2 linked regions of the Prochlorococcus marinus CUG1417 genome follow. The protein of the gene in region 1 binds, or shares a complex with, the protein of each later gene. Links are inferred from orthologs where the notes say so. Each region holds a gene or a part of one and is shown on either strand. Other genes may lie near its edges. The genes, in order: mnmE and mnmG.

What was found.
Region 2: the proteins of mnmE (region 1) and mnmG are in contact, whole or in part, in a solved structure (PDB 9HIP), measured with the Escherichia coli proteins. The link is inferred for Prochlorococcus marinus CUG1417 from one-to-one orthologs.

Annotation. Positions count from the first base shown.
Region 1 is NZ_JAAORN010000001.1:189,347-192,372, forward strand. Bases 95-3,026 are described here. They hold mnmE (tRNA uridine-5-carboxymethylaminomethyl(34) synthesis GTPase MnmE), read right to left. Parts: upstream 2,286-3,026; coding sequence 903-2,285; downstream 95-902. Other genes in these bases: nadC (carboxylating nicotinate-nucleotide diphosphorylase), read right to left, coding at 95-820; HA140_RS01045 (DUF2062 domain-containing protein), read left to right, coding at 2,352-2,795; HA140_RS01050 (RelA/SpoT family protein), read right to left, coding at 2,814-3,026. Also shown: more of nadC, read right to left, coding at 1-94. UniProt on the Escherichia coli protein: Exhibits a very high intrinsic GTPase hydrolysis rate. Involved in the addition of a carboxymethylaminomethyl (cmnm) group at the wobble position (U34) of certain tRNAs, forming tRNA-cmnm(5)s(2)U34.
Region 2 is NZ_JAAORN010000002.1:560,184-563,648, reverse strand. The notes cover bases 225-3,138. They hold mnmG (tRNA uridine-5-carboxymethylaminomethyl(34) synthesis enzyme MnmG), read right to left. Parts: upstream 2,709-3,138; coding sequence 741-2,708; downstream 225-740. Other genes in these bases: dnaB (replicative DNA helicase), read right to left, coding at 2,721-3,138; HA140_RS09145 (chorismate lyase), read right to left, coding at 225-692. Also shown: HA140_RS09150 (RNA helicase), read left to right, coding at 1-137; more of HA140_RS09145, read right to left, coding at 117-224; more of dnaB, read right to left, coding at 3,139-3,465. UniProt on the Escherichia coli protein: NAD-binding protein involved in the addition of a carboxymethylaminomethyl (cmnm) group at the wobble position (U34) of certain tRNAs, forming tRNA-cmnm(5)s(2)U34.

The sequences.
Region 1 (3,026 bases):
TTGAAGAACTTGTTGAAATCAAATCAATACCTTTTATTAGATATTTACTAATTTCTTCAGGGTTAATTCCAGAAACTTCTATTATCAAATTTTTATTTACTTCTTTTTTTAAGCTAATCATTGATAAATCTCTTAATTCTTGAACGTTTTTTTTGATTATTTCAGGGCTAAGTTCATCCAATAAGACACTATCTGCTCCTGCTAATACTGCTTCTTTTGCCTGTTCGATATTCTCGGCTTCAATTATGATGTGAGTTGTAAAAGGCGAATTTAGTCGAATTTTTTTTACTGCATTATTAAGATTATCTGTCCATGCAATGTGATTTTCTTTTATCATAGCTGCATCGTATAATCCCATTCTATGATTGACTCCACCTCCGCATTTGAATGCATATTTTTCAAATATTCTTAAGCCAGGAGTCGTTTTCCTAGTATCTGCTAATTTTATATTTGTACCTTCTAACTTATTTACAAGATTCTTTGTGTATGTTGATATTCCAGATAAATGCATTGCTATATTTAAGCTTATTCTTTCACTAGCTAGCAAACTTTTTGAAGGCCCATATATTTCTAAGAGTTTTTGATCTTTAACAAATTGATCTCCATCAGAGATATTAAATTTTGGACTGATTTTTAAATCAATTTTTCTAAAAATTTCTTTTATAATTTCAACCCCGCAGAATATACCCTCTTCTTTTGCAATCCAATATGCATTACCGTTCTCTTCTGTAATAGAGGAACTTGTAAGATCTCCCCTACCTATATCTTCATCGATCCAATTATCAATGATTCTACTTATTATTGGAGTATTTAAATCCACTAAACTAAGAAATAATTAATTAATAAAAATTAAACTGAAGTTAGAGAATCAACTATATACCACTATGTAATTTAACTCAAATTTATTTACCAATACAAAACTTAGAAAAAATATTATCTAGAAGTTCCTCTGTTAATTCTTGACCAGTAATTTTAGATAAGTTTTGAATTCCATCTCTCAGCTCAATTGATAACAAATCAAATGGTAATTTATTTTCAATTATTTCATCAGTATCATTTAAATTAGATAAGCAAGCAGACAAATTTGTTAGATGTCTTTCGTTTAAAAATATATTGATATTTTCTACTTGTTTTAATCCGCATTTTTTTATAATTGTGTCTATTAATAATCTTTCACCATCATTATTCTTAATACTCATAAGAATTGTGTTTTTTAACTCATTTGAATTAATATTTTTGTAATCAATTAAATCTTTTTTATTGCCCAAAATAGTAATTAATTTTTCTTTGGGAATTTCTTGTATTATTTTTTTGTCTTCTTCATTAAATCCTTCTTCAAGACTATAAATATAAATTATAAAATCTGACTCTTTTATTTTCCCAAAACTTTTTTTAATTCCAATACTTTCAATTTGTTCATGAGTTTCTCTTATGCCAGCAGTATCAATTATTTTCATTGGAATATCATTAATAGTTAAATTAACTTCAATAACATCTCTAGTTGTTCCAGGAATATTAGTTACGATTGCTTTCTCTTTTTTTGCAAGCAAATTTAATAAAGAGCTTTTGCCAACATTTGTTTTACCTATAAGCGCAATGGATATTCCATTGTGAATATATGAATTTCTTTTTGCATTTTCTATTAGTAATTCTATTTTTTCTTTTACTTTTTTAATGTTTTTTAGATATTTGGTGTAATCAAAATCTGTGAAGTCTTCTTCAAAATCAACTCTCGCTTCTATTTCGCAAAGTTGATTTATAAGGTCATTTTTAATATCATCAATTTTTTTCTTTATTTCTCCTTGAACCCCGCTAAAGGCTAACTCGGCTGATCTGGTATTGCTTGCATTAATTAATTGATTAATCGACTCGGCTTGAGTAAGGTCTATTTTCCCATTAAGAAAAGCTCTTTGACTAAATTCTCCTGGGTTTGCAAGTCTAACTCTAGAATTACTAGATAATAATATCTTTAAAACTTTATTTACTATGATAATTCCGCCATGGCAATGAAGTTCAACTACATCCTCTCCTGTGAAGCTATTTGGGGATTTCATCACTAAAATTAAAACCTCATCTATAAATTTATTTTGTTTATTTTCCTGAATAAAACCACGAAAAACTCTATGTGATTTCCATGCATATTTAGATTTAGTTTGAACAATCTTTTTGCAAGAATTTATTGCGTCTTTCCCTGATATTCTTATTATCGCAACCCCTCCCTTCCCAATACTTATAGCTGAAGCAATTGCGGCTATCGTATCTTCTGTAGTAACTATTGAATCCATCTCTCGCTTTGTTATGGATAATTAAGTAAGATTATCAAGAATTTAATTTTGAAATTTTCTTTCTGAATGAGATTTAAAAGAGATATTACCTATAAGAAAATTCTATCATTATTTAGGAGTCAGAATGGAAGTCCTTTCTTTAATGCTAAAGGTTTAGCTATAGGGGTATTTAGTGGTTGCTTTCCATTTTTTGGTTTTCAGACTTTAATGGGAGTATTTTTTGCGAAAATAGCTAAGGGAAATATTGTTCTAGCTGCAATTGGTACCTGGATCAGCAACCCTTTTACTTATATTCCACTTTATTATTTTAACTATAAAGTTGGTTCGATTTTTTTAAATAATCCTTCTAATAAAATTCTTGAAAAAAGTTTAGTTATTGATGACTTATGGAAACAAGGTAGAATTTTTTCCTTAAAATTACTCTTAGGTTCATCTTGTGTAGGTATTTTATTAGCTTTGATTTGCGGCAGTATTGTTTTCTTTATCTACAAGATAAAAAGTAAGAGATAGATTGATCTGATTTTAAAATTAACTTTGTCCAACTCTGGCAATATCTAAAACATCTGCCATTGATTTAATTTGTTCAATTGTTTTGTGAAGTTGATTATAACTTTCAAGACCTACACAAAGATTTATAATAGCTGGTTTACCATAAGCAGTTTTAACATTGGCATCACTAACGTTTATACCTTTATCAGATAACCGCATAAGAATATCTTTAAGAACTCCAACTCGATCAAT
Region 2 (3,465 bases), on another replicon or contig:
CAGATGAAATGGATTTCAAAGTTGAAAGATGGCAAAGAGCTTCAGAAAATGAGAATAATACTTCTAGAGATCAATCAATCCAACAAGTTCAATCAAAATTAAGAAATCTTCCAAGATCAAGAAGAAGAAGAGTATAGTTTGGTAAATTCTTTAATTCCTGAATACCCCAGTAAATTTTCTAAATTTGGATTGAAAACTTCCCTTATAATTGTTAACGGTTTTTTGTCCCGAAAAAATCTGTAATTTCTTGACCAGAATGGACCTTTAAAGCAAAATTGATCTTCTAACCATTTTGCATTGACAAGTGAAATACGATCAACTTCTCTAAATAATTCTGATCTGTCTTGTGTCAAATTCTTCCAAATTGGCTCTTCTTTGGCTTTTAAATTTTCACTCACTTGATCTGCATTCCACCAACTTTCTGCCCATGCTAGGTTTTTATTATTACTTTTGATCCATACTTGTCTTCTAATTAAAGGGCCATTTAACTGATTCAATTCTGTAGGACCTTCTTGAGTGGATAGAGGATCTAATTGCATTGAAATTAATTTAATTTTTGTCTCTTGATTAGTTAAAAGCTGCAGATGTCTAGTTGGACTTCCATCCCCAAGCAGCATTAATTTCCATGGACCAGATATTTTTGGTAGTGAATTCTTCACTAAAAAAATAGAGGCTTTTTCTTCCCATAAAATTTTTGGAGAGTTAAAAAGTTTATTATTCAGTGCTCTGACGTAGTGCTTTTAAGATGATAACTTTTTTTCGGCAAAAATATTTGTCTTATCTTTTTTTATCTCTCTTATTTTTAGCCAAACAAGTAAAGCAGTTAAATCAGCTTTGCTAACCCCCGGAATTTTTGAAGCATCACCAAAATTTTTTGGCTTTATCTTATTCAAATTTTCTCTAGCTTCTAAAGATAATGTATCTATCTTTTCATAATTTATTTCTTCAGGCAGAGATTTATAGCTTTGACGATTTATTTGTTCAATGTTGTTTTTTTGTCTTTTAAGATAACCCTCGTATTTAATATCTATTTCAACACCTTCTTGTATTGAAGAATCTATATTTTTTTCAGCCAAATTATATTTAATTAAATCTGAATAATGAAAGTTTGGTCTTTTTAAGAGTTCTTTCAAAGTTGTTGAGCCTTTGATTTTTGATCCCGTGGCTAATTCTAGTTTTTCTGATATTTCATCCGTGTTTTTTAAACGAGTGTTTTTTAATCTTAATTTCTCTTCTTCAAGGAGTTTCATTTTTTCTTGATAGACCGACCATCTTTTGTCATCAATTAGCCCTATTTCATAACCTAGTGGGGTTAATCGTCTATCTGCATTATCTCCTCTAAGGGTCAACCTGTATTCACTCCTACTAGTAAGAACTCTATATGGTTCTTTGAGATCTTTGGTAATTAAATCATTGATCATTGTGCCTATATAGCTGCTTTCTCTAGAGAAGATTATTGGATCTTTTTTGTTTAGTCTTCTTGTCGCATTGACTCCGGCTACTAATCCTTGTGCTGCTGCTTCTTCATAACCAGTAGTTCCATTAATTTGTCCAGCGCTAAATAAATATTCAATTTCTTTGGTTTCGAGTGATGTTTGGAGTTGTGTTGCAGGTATATAGTCATACTCGACAGCATAAGCTGGTCGCAACATTTTACATTCATTTAATCCAGGTAAGGTTCTTAGAAGTTCTAATTGAATATTTTCAGGTAAACCTGTAGAGAATCCTTGAACATATATTTCAGGGGTATTAATTCCTTCTGGTTCTAAGAAAATTTGATGTGATTCTTTATCAGCAAATTTAACGATTTTATCTTCAATTGATGGACAATATCTTGGCCCCTTACTATCAATAAAACCGCCGTAAATGGGAGTTAAATGTAAATTGTCTCGAATTAGTTGATGTGTTTTGGGAGTTGTTCTAGTGATATGACAACTAACTTGGGGCATATTATTTTTGATATCTGGATCAAACGAAAAATATTTATCTGCTGCAGTACTTGGTTGAATATCTAATTCATCAAAAACGATACTTCTTTTATCAACTCTTGCTGGAGTCCCTGTTTTTAAACGTTCTGTTTTGATACCAATTTCGTGCAAATTTTGAGTGAGACCTTTTGCTGCTTGTTCGCCCGATCTACCAGCTGACATTGATTTATTTCCTATCCATATTCTTCCTTCTAAGAACGTACCAGCTGTAATGATTACTGATCTTGCTGAATAATAACTACCAAAGAAAGTCTTTACACCCTTTATTCTTTTTTTGACGATTTTTTTTGAGTTTAATCCAATTTCTTCAGTTTTTCCGATATCTAGTTCAGTAATCATTGCTTCTTTTAATGATAAATTATCTGTATTTTGTAGTATTTCTATCATCTTTTTTGAGTATTCTCTTTTATCTGTCTGAGCTCTTAATGCCCATACAGCAGGACCTCTACTCGCATTTAATATTCTTTTTTGTATAGCTGTCTTATCAGCTAATTTACCAATAATTCCACCTAATGCATCAACTTCATGTACCAACTGACTTTTTGCCGGGCCGCCAACAGCAGGGTTGCATGGTTGCCAGGCAATCCTATCTAAATTGATTGTAAATAAGGCTGTAGAAAATCCTAATTTTGCTGTTGTTATAGCGGCTTCGCATCCTGCATGACCTCCACCAATAACGATGACATCAAAAGATTCATTTGTTGAGTGATGATCTTGCATTTTAGGATCGATTTAATTAGCTAAATTCCTAAATCTCGTAAATTGAGGTTCAAATAATAATTTAACAGTTCCTACGGGTCCATTTCTATGTTTAGTGACAATGATTTCTGTAATTCCTCTATCTTCAGTCTCTGGATTATAGTATTCGTCTCTATAAATCATTAATACTAAATCTGCGTCTTGTTCAATAGATCCCGATTCTCTTAAATCGCTTAACATTGGCCTTTTATTTGTTCTAGATTCTACTCCTCTACTAAGCTGAGATAAAGCTACTACTGGTACTTTTAATTCTCTGGCCATGCTTTTAAGACCTCTTGTTATTCGTGAAAGTTCTTGCACTCTGTTATCAGGGGTTGATCCTTCCATTAACTGGAGGTAATCAATCACAATTAATCCAAGTTCTTTTTTTTGTTCAGCTATTAATCTTCTGCAGAGAGATCTCATCTCTAAAACACTTAAGTTAGGCTTGTCATCTATAAAAATTGGTAATTGACCTAATGAATTGATACCTTCTCCGAGCAATGGCCATTCATCTTGCTGTAATCTGCCTGTTCTTAGCCTGCCACTCTCGATTCCAACTTCCATAGAGAGCAATCTATATGTCAATTGTTCTTTACTCATTTCAAGGCTAAAAACACACACAGGTAAATCTTGCGATTGTGCAACATTTTTTGCCAGATTAAGAACTATTGAAGTTTTACCCATTGAAGGTCTTCCAGCAACAATTATTAAATCACTTCTTTGAAAACCTTGAGTC